Prochlorococcus marinus XMU1405: one gene and its partner. The protein of the gene in region 2 binds, or shares a complex with, the protein of the main gene of each other region. Links are inferred from orthologs where the notes say so. Each region holds a gene or a part of one and is shown on either strand. Other genes may lie near its edges.

Region 1 (6,547 bases), on a different replicon or contig from region 2:
ATTTCTTAATGGTATTGTTTACAAAACAATAAAAATCTTTCATGTCTTCTGAAACTTTGAGTGAAAATAAATTGGCGTCAATATCAAGTTTAAAAGCTAGTAATGATGTTGATCTTGTAAGATCTTATTTAAGGGACATAGGTAGAGTTCCGCTTTTATCCCACGAGCAAGAAATTACTCTTGGCAGGCAGGTCCAAGAATATATGCAAGTTGAGAGAGCAGAATTAGAAATTATTGAATTAACAGGCGATAAGCCAAGTATTGAGGAATTATCAAATAAATTAAGTTTATCTACTTCAATTATAAAAAAAAGACAAAGAGCTGGACAGAGGGCTAAAGAGAGAATGGTTGCAGCTAATTTAAGGTTGGTAGTAAGTGTTGCAAAAAAATATACTAAAAGAAACATGGAATTATTAGATTTAATTCAAGAGGGAACAATAGGATTAGTTAGAGGAGTTGAAAAGTTTGACCCTGCTAGAGGCTATAAATTTTCAACTTATGCATATTGGTGGATTAGACAAGGTATTACTAGAGCAATAGCTGAAAAAAGTAGGGCAATAAGGCTACCAATTCACATAACTGAAATGTTGAACAAATTAAAAAAAGGTCAAAGAGAGTTAAGTCAAGAAATGTCTAGAACCCCAACAGTAAGTGAACTTGCAAAATACGTAGAGCTTCCCGAAGAAGATGTTAAAGATTTGATGTGCAAAGCTGGACAGCCAGTGAGTTTAGAAACAAAAGTTGGCGATGGTGAAGATACTGTTTTATTAGATTTACTTGCAGGCGGAGAGGATTTGCCTGATGAACAAATAGAGATGGATTGTATGAGGGGCGATCTCCATTCTCTTTTGCATCAATTACCAGATCTGCAATGTAGAGTATTAAGAATGAGATACGGTATGGATGGTGATGAGCCAATGTCTCTTACAGGTATCGGGAGGGTATTAGGAATAAGTAGGGATCGAGTGAGAAATCTAGAGCGAGATGGATTAAGAGGTTTGAGAAGACTTAGTGATAACGTTGAAGCTTATTTTGTTTCCTGAAGAAAGTCACATATTAACTTATTCGTTTCTTCAGGTTCTTCATCGTGAGGACAATGTCCAGCACCTTTAACTATATCTAATCTCTTAATATTATTGAATTTTTTTTTCCATTCTATTGCTTCATTTAATGATTCCCAAGGATCTTTTTCTCCCCAAATTAATTGAATTGGGGTACCGATCTTATCAAATAGATCTGTAGCAAGATAGTCATCAAATAAGTTAATAAAGCCACGAAATGCCTCCTTAGAGTTTTTCCTCTTAGACGGTTTATATAAAATTTCTATTAGTTCTTCATCTATATTTTTTCCTGAAGGGTAAGCTTGTTCAAGTATTTTCTTTATAACTTTTGGATTGGCAGCTCTATTAAATAGAGTATTACTAATTATTCTTTGTCTTACCAACGTTTTTAATAAGGGCCTAAGTAAATTCATCAAAATATCATTTTTTTTCAAGCGTTTATCATCCATAGTTCTTTGTGCACAATCAATCAAAATGACACCTTTACAATTATCTTTGAGGATTTCAGCAGCTTTCAATGCAATAACACCACCAATTGAATTCCCTACCAAGTAAACAGGAGATTTTATTACCTCTGTACAAAATGTTGATATTTGATCACCCCATAAGTCAAATGAATATTTAATTGAGTTTTCTCTATCAGGTTCGTAATTTAATAAAGCACTAGGCTGACTGCTTTGCCCAAATCCTAATAAGTCTATTGCGTAGCAGTTAGAAAATTTACCGAGAAAATCTTGATTATGTCTCCAGTGGTTTTTTGATGCCCCAAATCCGTGAACTAATAATATTTTAATATTTTTTTCAGAAGCAGATTCTTTTGATAAAGACCAAGAAATTTCCCAATTCTTCCACTTCCAAGTTTCGGATTTATTTAAAGACACTATGAATACGCTTTTAATTAAACTTTAATTCAAAAAAAAATTATTCGTTTTTAATAAATTATTCTTAGGTAAGAAAATGCGTTCATTTTATGAAAAAGAAAAAGGTCATATGTGTTGGAGAGGCTTTAATTGACAGAATCAGAAATAAGTCAAATCAAGGATTTACAGATTTTTTGGGTGGTGCGCCGGCTAATGTTGCTTGTGCATTAAGAAAATTAAAAATAGATTCGATATTTATAGGAAGTTTGGGAAGTGATGATTATGGAAAAAAATTGATTATGCAATTTAATGAATTGGACGTTAATTTAGATTTCTTGCAAATAGATAATGATTCATCTACTCGCGTGGTTAATGTCGATAGAGATCAATTTGGAGATCGTTTTTTTTCAGGCTTTGAGAAACGTTCTCATTCATGCTTTGCAGACGAAATTCTAAGCAAGAAATTAATCCAACAAGAAATTCTAAATTTGGAGAAATCTTTTCTAGAAACAAAATATTTGGTTACAGGAACGATATTATTATCATCTTCAATATCAGCAGAGACTATTTTTTTCCTTCTTGAACAGGCTAAAAAATTTGATGTCAAAATAGTTATTGATTTGAATTGGAGAGAGGTGTTTTGGGATCATTCAAGTCTTTCATCAGAAACTAGTAAAGCCGCGAGAGTTGATTTAATCAAGAAATTTTTAAATCATGCAAATGTTTTAAAACTTGCTAAGGAAGAAGCAACTTTGTTTTTTGAAAATGAAAATCCCTTGCTAATTTCTCAACAATTATCTAATAAACCAGATGTAATAATAACTGATGGGAAAAATCCCGTTAGATGGTATGTCAATGGATTGCAGGGAAGTACTGATACTCCTACTTCACAAAAAATTGTTGATACAACTGGCGCAGGCGATGCTTTTCTAGCTGGCTTAATTTCAAAATTAATTTCTTCAGGCTATCCTTCCAATGAACTAGAGATAGAAGATTGCATCAAGTTCGCAAGTGTTTGTGGATTATTAACTTGTCTTGGTGAAGGCGCTATCGAGCAACAGCCATATTATGAGAAGGTTAATAAATTTTTGGGATCTCTTATTTCGTAATGTCTTCCATAATTTTTTGCGTAACTAATTTCTATTTTCCAGAAATTATCAATAACTGGTTCTATTAATTCTGGCCATTCAATAACTAAAATTGCTTGTCTTTGTATTGCCTCTTCTTCTTCTGAAATAAAAACTTCTTTTGCTGAAGAAAAATTTTTTAATCTGTATAAATCTAGGTGTATTAGTGGAATTTTTCCGGAGTTATAGTGATGCGATAAAGCAAATGTAGGGCTTGTAATGTCCTCAGATATTGATAAGCCTCTTGCAATTCCTTGTACAAATGAAGTTTTCCCAGCCCCTATTGGACCCTTTAATAAAACTATTGATTGGGGATTTAATTTTTGTGAGAGTTTTTTCCCTAAATTTAAAGTTTCTTTTAAATTTTCAACAAACACAAAATTGCATAAAAATCATTTATAGTTTAATAGAAAAAGTATTTACTAGATATGGTTATTGCAAACTCAGTTAAAACCTCCACACCAAATTACGTAATTGCTGATATTGCCTTATCAGATTTTGGTCGTAAAGAAATTAAAATTGCAGAAACTGAAATGCCTGGATTAATGGCACTTAGAGATAAATATCAATCTGAAAAGCCACTTAAAGGTGCAAAAATAGCTGGAAGTCTTCATATGACTATTCAGACAGCAGTATTAATAGAAACTCTTGTTGCTCTTGGTGCAGAAGTGAAATGGGCTTCATGTAATATTTTTTCAACTCAAGATCATGCGGCTGCAGCAATAGCAGATCAAGGAATTTCTGTTTACGCAAAAAAAGGTGAGACTCTTGATGAATATTGGCAATATACCCACTATATACTCGATTGGGGTTCAGACTCTCCAAATATGATCCTTGATGATGGGGGAGATGCAACTGGCTTATTGATACTCGGAAGTAAAGCAGAAAAAGATTTATCAGTTTTAAATAATCCCAGTAATGAAGAAGAAATTGCTTTATTCAATTCTATTAAGTCTAAGTTGGAAACCGATAGTGACTTCTATTCTAGAATTAAGGGTAATATTGTTGGTGTTACTGAAGAAACTACAACAGGAGTTGCAAGACTTTATCAACTTCAAAAACAAAATGCTTTACCTTTCCCTGCTATCAACGTTAATGATTCAGTAACTAAGAGCAAATTTGATAATTTATATGGCTGCCGAGAATCTCTAGTTGACAGCATAAAGCGTGCTACTGATGTGATGATTGCTGGGAAAGTTGCTTTAGTAATGGGTTTTGGAGATGTAGGTAAAGGTTCAGCACAGTCTCTAAGAGGACTTGGTGCAATTGTAAAAGTTGCTGAAGTTGATCCAATTTGTGCTCTTCAAGCGGCAATGGAAGGTTTTAGCGTTGTTACATTAGACGATGTTGTGGAAGATATAGATATATTTGTTACAGCAACTGGGAATTATCAGGTAATAACAAATGAAAATCTTGTCAAGATGAAAGATGAGGCCATAGTCTGCAATATTGGGCATTTCGATAATGAAATTGATGTGGCTTCATTGAAAGATTATCCATGGGAAAATATTAAGCCGCAGGTTGATCACATAACTTTACCGAGTGGCAATAAAATAATTCTTTTAGCCGAGGGAAGATTAGTTAACTTAGGTTGTGCAACTGGACATCCAAGTTTTGTTATGAGTAACTCTTTTACTAATCAAGTATTAGCTCAAATTGAACTTTTCAATAAGTCTGAAAAATATGCAAAAGAGGTTTATGTTTTACCAAAACATTTGGATGAGATGGTAGCTAGATTACATCTTGATAAAATTGGTGCAAAATTAACAAAATTAACTAAGGAACAAGCTGATTATATTAATGTCTCTGTTGAAGGACCTTATAAACCAGAGCTTTATAGATACTAAGGTTGACTTTAATTTTTGTGAATTTTCTTAATTCAATTCCGGACTATATTAGTTTGGCTGTTGAAAAGAATTCCACAATTGCATACCTTACTATTTGTTTGGCTATGTTTTTAGAAAATATAATACCTCCAATTCCTTCGGAAATAATCATGCCATTAGGAGGATTTTTCGTTTATCAACAAAAATTAAATTTCTATATTTTAGTTTTTTGGGGATTACTTGGAACAATTTTAGGATCATTGCCTTGGTATTACTTAGGAAGATTAGTAAATGAAAAAAGACTTTCAAATTTTCTAGATAAAAAAGGAAAATATCTTGGTATTTCTTCTAATGATTTAAGTAAAAGTAAAAGGTGGTTTGATAAATACGGTGTTTCTTTAGTTTTTTGGGGCCGATTAGTACCAGGTATAAGAACTTTAATTTCAGTTCCCGCAGGCGTAGAACTTATGCCATTAAGAAAATTTTTGATTTGGACTACATTTGGGAGCTTGTTATGGGTAGCACTTCTTACTTATGCAGGTTTTTTATTTGGTGAAAATTATTTAATCATTGAAACTTACTTAGATCAAATCAAATATGTTGTAAAGCCTATTTTAATTTTAATTTTCTTTTCTTTTTTTATAAGAATACTTATTAGATTTTTAAAAAAAAATAGAGCTTAAAATGGGATTTCACTAGAGTTACTACTATTAGAATATTGGTTATTATCTGACTCTTTTCGGGAGCTTAATAAGTTTAATCTATCAACTCTAACAACTGGTTTATATCTATCCTCTCCAGTATTTTTATCTTTCCAACTATCAATTTTAAAGCTTCCTGTAATTCCAATTAAAGATCCTTTTTTAACGTAATCTGCCGCTATTTGTGCTTGCTTGCCCCATATTTCTAAATTAAACCAGTCAGGCTCCTCATCTCTACTTCTTCTGTTCACTGCAAGAGTGAAATTAGCTACGATACTTCCAGATTCAAAATATCTGACATCGGGTTCTCTACCGGCTCTGCCAACCAGATTAATAGTATTAATTTCCATAATTTTTTTATTTTTATACTACTCATATTTTTAGGTTCTGCTCAAAGTTTTGCGTGCTATTCATAACTAAACGAGAGAATTGTGAAAGCTTAACAAAAAATAGATATATTATTTATAAAAAAGAATTCCTATTGTGATTTTTAACAGATTTAAATTTTCTAGAGACATTGGCATAGATTTAGGGACGGCCAACACCCTAATACACGTATCAGGTAAAGGTGTTGTTTTACAAGAACCTTCTGTAGTAGCTATGGATTTAGAGGAAGGGATTCCATTGGCTGTTGGTAAAGAAGCAAAGTTAATGCTTGGAAGAACACCTGGCAATATTAGAGCCGTAAGACCGCTTAGAGATGGTGTTATTGCAGATTTTGATGCTGCGGAGCAAATGATAAAAACATTTATTCAAAAATGTAATGAAGGAAAGGGGATAGTTGCTCCAAGAATAGTTATTGGTATTCCAAGTGGAGTGACCAGTGTCGAGCGAAGAGCAGTAAGAGAAGCTGGATTAGCAGGAGCTAGAGAAGTCCACTTAATAGATGAACCTGTGGCAGCAGCAATAGGTGCATCATTACCAGTAACTGAGCCAATTGGAACTATGATTGTTGATATTGGTGGTGGTACT
Region 2 (6,419 bases):
CCTCCGTTTTTGATTTTTTGCAAATCTTTAATCTTTACTAAATTAATTGGAACTTTAATGTTTCTTTTTGCCTTACTAAATAAAGCAGCTAAATCTGCAGCTATTTGAAGATCTTGTTCAGATGCTACTTGAGATGAAGACTTCAAAACTACATGACTGCCTGGTGATTCCTGTGCATGAAACCATAAATCGCCTTTTTTTGAGAATTTAAAGCTTATTAAATCATTTTGCCTCATATTTCGCCCTACCTGAAGCTTCAATCCTGTGGGAGTGTCAACTTGAATTGGTGAAGACTCTATCTCATATATACTTTTCTGATCTTCTCTTTGCTTCTTGATATTGAACTCGTTACAAATTTCTTCCATAATTTCTTCTAGTAGCTTGATTCTCATAAAAAGTTTTTCATGATTTAAAGAATTTAAATTTTCTAGAAGCATAGTGAATTCGTCTAATCTCTCTATATTTGTTTTGTAAATACTTAATCTTTCTTTTATTAATTCTCTAGATCTCTTTAGTTTTTTTGATTTTTTATATAGTTTTTGTCCCTTTATAATATCTTGTTTTTTAATTTCATGTGAGGCAAATATAATATCAGCTTTTTCTTTATATATCTCGTAGTTTTCTGATTTTTTCAGAAGATCAAATTGAATATTTAAATTCTTTTTCTCAGTATTGGTCTGTTTAAAAATTATCCCTTCAATTTTCTTTTCCAATAATTCAAGTTTTTTTTGTTTCAGATAATAATCATAATAATTCTCTAAACTATTGCATAAATCTATTTTATTTTCGCAATTAATTTCTTTATCAAAAAACCAAACGCAATAAAAATCATCGTTAAATGTAGAAAACTTAAAGTTATTGTTTTTAAACCTATTTATCCAAATCTTCCAATTTTTAAATATCTCCTTTAAGTCTGAATCGCTAATGAAATCGATATTTTTTTCCATTATTTGCGGATTACCAGTTTTACTAATAACCTCTAATTGTTTTGTGAGGATAGGGCTTACTCCTTGATAGGTATTTATTAAACAGTATTTCAAAGACTCAGGTACTATTGAAATTGAGTTTTTCCATGATTGAAAAGACTCATCTTCTCTAGGTTGTTTTTTGAGATTAATTGGAGGGCCAGAATAAATTGATCCTGTTGAAATTGTTCTAAAACTAGATTGACTTGATTTAATTTGTTTACCAACGGCAATTATTTTTTGTTTATTATCCAAATAAAAAATATTGCTATGTTTTCCCATTAATTCAAAAATTAAATATTTATTAATTTCATCTCCAGGTTTTTTTGCAAAACTAAATTTTATAACTCTCTCGAAATCATCTTGATCAATCGAAATTAAAGCCATATACTTTAATCCATATCTTATTTGTTTAGAAAGTGTGCTTTCTCTCCCAATCTTTTCTGGCTTATTTATCTTTAGTATTCTAGGAGAGTCTCCATTCCATGAAACTTCTAACCATGTTTGAGAATTAACTCCTCTGAAACATAATTGAATTGTATTAGGCTCTGGTTGTTGGGCAGTATCAAACTTTGTAGGTAAGATGTTCTTCGTCAAATAATGCAAGACAGATCTAATAGATGTAATATCCATTATCTGTGGAACACCTTTTTGCATTATTCCATTCCTTTTTAATTCACAAGATGTTTATCTTACTGTAAAAATTTTAATATGAAAAATCAAAAAAAACTTATTATCCTTACTGGACCCAGCGGGGTAGGTAAAGGAACAGTTGTTAAAGAAATATTAGGTAAAGAAAAAAATTTTTGGCTTTCAATATCTGCAACTACTAGAGAACCTAGAGAGGGAGAGAAAGACGGAGAAAATTACTATTTCTTAAATCAAGAAAAGTTTAAAGTAATGATTGAACAAAACCTTTTCCTTGAATGGGCTCAATTCGCTGGAAACTACTATGGAACCCCTTTGTCTTCTGTTAATGAGAAAATAAAAAAGGGATTTACCGTTCTACTTGAAATTGAAGTAGAGGGTGCAAGGCAAATAAAAAATAAGTTTCCTAATTCACTGTCAATATTTTTACTTCCTCCGGATAAAGAAGAGTTAGAGAGAAGAATAAGAAATAGGGGTACAGAAAAAGAAGAAGCAATTAAGAAAAGACTCTCAAGGGCTAATTATGAGATTTCAGTATCAAATCAATTTGATTTTGCATTAACAAATCACAATGTTGATGAAACAGCAAAAAAAATAATCAAGTTAATAAAAACTTGATTATTTTCTCTTTATCAACTCATAGGATGGAATAATAAATCTGGGAAAAACCTATTAAATTCAATAATTATTCCAGCTGTAAGGCTTAGCCAAATTGCTGCTACCACTGGAGCAGATCTGACAAATTTTGTGTTTAGAATTTTGAACATTTGTTTTATGAAAGTTTTTTAAGGATGTTTAGCGAGGACCATTAAGTGTAATATTGTTGTCTTTCTCTCTTAAATCTCCATTTCTACCTTGTTTATTAGCAAGAAGAGGCCATTGCGCTCCTTTGACAAGACATTTTCTGGCTAAGTCTAGGTCAATAATGATCTCAAGATCTGCTGGATTCTTAGTCTTTTTTGATTCAATGAGATACTCTCTTCCTGACCAACCAATAATTCCAGCAATGTAAATAAACAATACTCCTGGTATAAGTAAATCTCCTTCATGACCTCTATTTAAAAGGGCTCCCCATGGCTCAAGAGGAGGTCCAATTATTAAATGTGGAAGACCATCATCTCCGCATGATGCTTTCCCATATCTTTCAAATCTTGCGATGTCTTTTTGAGTAGTTGCAGTATTTGCTCTCTCAATGAATTTAGGATTATCAGAGCATTTTGTGAGGGCTGAAGCAGTATATTCTGTGCTAGCTCTATCTGCGTTTAAGGCAGGCCCATTTGCAGCTAGAGCAATTGGAGTAATTCCGAGGAACAGAAAAACTGAGGTTATGATTGAAAAAAAGAATTTCATAAGTTGCAATCTTTAATTCCTTATAGTGTGTTAAGTAAGAAATTAATATTAAAATAAGACAAGTTGAATCAAAAATGCATAAAGTTTTAGCTATTGAAACAAGTTGTGATGAGACATCTGTCTCAATAGTTTCCAATATTGGCGATACTTTTAGAATACATTCAAATATAGTTGCCTCTCAAATTGAAGATCATTCAAAATGGGGAGGAGTTGTGCCTGAACTTGCAGCTAGAAAGCATTTAGAGTTATTACCTTTTGTTTTAGATAAGGCTTTGGAAGAATCAAAGATTAAAATTGAGGAAGTCGATTACATTGCGTCAACTGTAGCTCCTGGATTAGTTGGTTGTTTACGAGTTGGCTCAATTACTGCAAGATCACTTTGCATGTTACATTCAAAACCATTTTTGGGGATTCATCATTTGGAGGGGCATTTATCTTCAATTCTATTTTCAGAAAACTATCCAAAGAAATCTTTTCTTACATTACTTGTTAGCGGTGGGCATACTGAATTGATTAAGGTTGATGATAGAAGGGGGATGCAAAGATTAGGTAAAAGTTTTGATGATGCTGCTGGAGAAGCATTTGATAAAGTTGGCAGACTATTAGGTCTTAGTTATCCAGGAGGACCGGCAATAGAAAAGATTGCTAAAAATGGGGACCCAATGAAATTTAATTTACCAAAATGCAAGATATCTGATAAAAAAGGTGGATTTCTCAAATATGATTTCTCTTTTAGTGGTCTAAAAACTGCCGTATTGAGATTAGTTGAGAGAATAAATTTGGATGGGAAGACAGTTCCAATTCCAGATATCGCTGCAAGTTTTGAGAGAGTAGTGGCAGAGGTGTTGGTAGAGAGAACAATAAAATGCGCAGAGGATCATAGCTTGGATAATGTTGTTGTGGTTGGAGGAGTGGCTGCTAACAATACATTAAGAAAAATGATGATTAATGAAGCTAGTAAAAAATCTATTAAAGTTCATTTAGCTCCGCTTGATCTTTGTACAGATAATGCGGCAATGATTGGAGCGGCGGCTTTGTTCAGAATCAAATTTAAGGATCATTTAAGTTCCCTTAAACTAGGTGTCGCAGCAAGACTATCAATTGAACAAGCAAACACCCTTTATGAAGAAAACCCTCCTTTCTAATTTCAATGAACAAACAACCTAAAATCGAGATTAAAGAAACAAAAAACTTTGTTGATAAAAAGGAACTGAATTTGTGGAAAAGAGGATTTACCCCTCAAGCTGAAATATGGAATGGAAGGATGGCAACTGTTGGTATTGGAATTATATTTATAATTATTGCTTTAATAAGCCAGCTTTCTTAATAGAAATAAGATTCATTTTTAAAAAGTAGTTTTGAAAGATTTAATAGAAATTCCCCTTCTTCAACTGATTAATTAAATTAAAAAGTATTGTATTTATTGGACTTGAGATAAGATTATTGATTTAATCAAAATAATTAATATTTTTATTATTTATAATTTTATATGACGCCTGAAAGGCTTGGATTACTTTGGGGGATAACTGTATTTGCAGGTGCTTGCGCTCGATTATTTTCCTCTTTTACAGGATTCCCAAGTGTTGTAATTTTATTACTTTCTGGATTATTCATCGGAAGATCAGGATTAGGACTTGTTGAACCTTTAGATCTCGGGCAGGGACTTGAAACTATTGTGGGGCTTTTGGTCTGTTTGGTTCTTTTTGAAGGAGGATTAAATTTAAAACTGCCTGAGGGGAATATAAGAAATACAGTTTTGAAAATTTCATTGGTACGACTTTTTATTTCTTTATCAGCTGGAATTTTTATTGCTCATTGGCTGGCTGGCCTCTCATGGCAAGTCGCAGGAATATATAGTGCCATAGTTCTAGCTACTGGACCAACAGTTGTCTCTCCATTAGTGGAACAAATAAAATTAGCTTCCCCACTCTCGGAAGTTTTAAAAGCTGAGGGGTTGTTACTTGAACCGATTGGTGCAGTACTAGCATTACTACTTTTAGAACTGACTTTAGGGGACCTTCGTGGGATTAACGATGTATTTATAGCATTAATGCAAAGATTAGGGGGTGGAGTCTTAATCGGATTAAGTGCAGGATGGTTACTATCAGAAATTTTAAAAAAAATAAAAAATGAAGCCTCATTTGGCATAGAGCTTCAAGTTACCCTTGGATTTATTTTCCTTGTGTATGGAATTTGCGAATATTTTTTACCAGAATCAGGCTTGCCGGCCTCAGTCGCAGCAGGTTTTATTGTAGGTAAAAGAGAAGTTATAGATAAGGAGAGATTGGATAATCTAATAGGTGAATTAGCCCAATTAGCAATAACTGTTCTTTTCCCTCTTTTGGCCGCTGATGTTTCTTGGGGTGAATTAAGTCCGCTTGGATGGGGAGGGGTTGTTTGCGTTTTTATGTTGATGGTAATTGTTCGCCCCATCTCTATCTGGATAGCAACAATGGGAAGAGAATTGAACTTAAAAGAAAAAATATTTTTAGCCTGGTTAGCCCCAAGAGGTATTGTTACAGCAGCTGTAGCTTCACTTTTTTCTATCAGATTAGAGCAGGCTGGTATTCTTGGAGCTGGCCGTCTTCAAGGTCTAGTTTTCCTTACTATATTGCTGACAGTAGGAATACAAGGTCTTTCAGCTAAACCATTAGCTAATAGGCTTGAACTAGGCCAAAAAAATAATTTAGATTGATTAAAGGCATCTTTCAATTCGGGTTCTATCAGTTTTACTCTCTGCGAAAAGCTCCCAACTTTGAATCAAATCTGGCCCACTGAGAGATCCAAAAAAGGCTACTCTTAATGATTTCATTAATATCCCTTTTTTAATATTATGCATTTTTGAGATTTCGTTTAGTATTTCTTTGGCTCTCTCTTTATTTAGTTTTATGGTATTTCCCTCAATTAAAAAATTTAAGATTAGTTCAAGAGATAGTTTGGTATCCTTGCTTTTCAGAAAATCTTTACCTTCTTTTTGAATTGGAGGAATTAAGAAAAATGGTTTTGATTGATCAATTGTATCTTTTAAAAGAGTCATAGAGTCTTTAAGCAAAATTGCTAATTTATAAGCCCATTCTTGAGATGGAGGCACCCAACCAGCATCATCCCAGTATTTCCTCATTGTCTTACTTAACTCTATTGATTCCATATTTTTTATATATTGAGAATTAATCCAGTTGAGTTTTTCCCAACTGAATTTAGCTCCAGCTTTATTTATATCTGATAATTCAAAAATTTCAGATATCTCTTCAAGTGAAAGAATTTCTCTGTCGGCAGATTTTGGAGACCAACCTAAAAATGCCATATAGTTCGATAAGGCCTCAGGTAAATATCCCATTTCTCGAAATTCGTCTATTGAAGTAACGCAATCTCTCTTAGATAATTTTTTCCCTTCGCTATTTAGTATTAAGGGTGTATGCGAAAAAGTTGGCAAATTAAAATTTAATGCTTTATAAA

The links.
Region 1: the proteins of tsaD (region 2) and tsaE are in contact, whole or in part, in a crystal structure (PDB 6N9A), measured with the Thermotoga maritima proteins. The link is inferred for Prochlorococcus marinus XMU1405 from one-to-one orthologs. Residues at the interface, in WP_004082750.1 of Thermotoga maritima: Cys10, Asp11, Arg49, His50, Leu82, Gly84, Gly135, Gly136, Glu154, Thr155, Leu156, Asp157, Asp158, Ser159, Glu162, Asp165, Lys166, Arg169, Leu170, Tyr175, Lys213, Thr214, Leu217, Tyr218, Gln221, Arg222, Asn324; in WP_004082108.1 of Thermotoga maritima: Leu37, Gly38, Lys46, Lys57, Val59, Lys60, Ser61, Thr63, Phe64, Thr65, Leu66, Met67, Val69, Pro71, Tyr82, Arg83, Leu84, Asp86, Asp88, Phe89, Asp93, Ile128, Asp130, Glu131, Arg134.

What each region holds. Positions count from the first base shown.
Region 1 is NZ_JAAORF010000003.1:547,818-554,364, reverse strand. What follows is about bases 1,707-4,660. They hold tsaE (tRNA (adenosine(37)-N6)-threonylcarbamoyltransferase complex ATPase subunit type 1 TsaE), read right to left. Parts: upstream 3,426-4,660; coding sequence 2,988-3,425; downstream 1,707-2,987. Other genes in these bases: ahcY (adenosylhomocysteinase), read left to right, coding at 3,477-4,660; HA148_RS09085 (carbohydrate kinase family protein), read left to right, coding at 2,032-3,030; HA148_RS09090 (alpha/beta fold hydrolase), read right to left, coding at 1,707-1,942. Outside these bases: HA148_RS09095 (RpoD/SigA family RNA polymerase sigma factor), read left to right, coding at 42-1,043; more of HA148_RS09090, read right to left, coding at 1,028-1,706; more of ahcY, read left to right, coding at 4,661-4,895; HA148_RS09070 (DedA family protein), read left to right, coding at 4,898-5,557; HA148_RS09065 (single-stranded DNA-binding protein), read right to left, coding at 5,554-5,925; HA148_RS09060 (rod shape-determining protein), read left to right, coding at 6,059-6,547. UniProt on the Escherichia coli protein: Required for the formation of a threonylcarbamoyl group on adenosine at position 37 (t(6)A37) in tRNAs that read codons beginning with adenine.
Region 2 is NZ_JAAORF010000001.1:420,997-427,415, forward strand. What follows is about bases 2,247-5,072. They hold tsaD (tRNA (adenosine(37)-N6)-threonylcarbamoyltransferase complex transferase subunit TsaD), read left to right. Parts: upstream 2,247-3,037; coding sequence 3,038-4,108; downstream 4,109-5,072. Other genes in these bases: psaJ (photosystem I reaction center subunit IX), read right to left, coding at 2,247-2,380; HA148_RS02445 (Photosystem I reaction center subunit III), read right to left, coding at 2,409-2,963; HA148_RS02455 (high light inducible protein), read left to right, coding at 4,114-4,290; HA148_RS02460 (cation:proton antiporter), read left to right, coding at 4,453-5,072. In the rest of the region: HA148_RS02430 (Rqc2 family fibronectin-binding protein), read right to left, coding at 1-1,598; gmk (guanylate kinase), read left to right, coding at 1,677-2,231; more of psaJ, read right to left, coding at 2,246-2,246; more of HA148_RS02460, read left to right, coding at 5,073-5,658; gltX (glutamate--tRNA ligase), read right to left, coding at 5,659-6,419.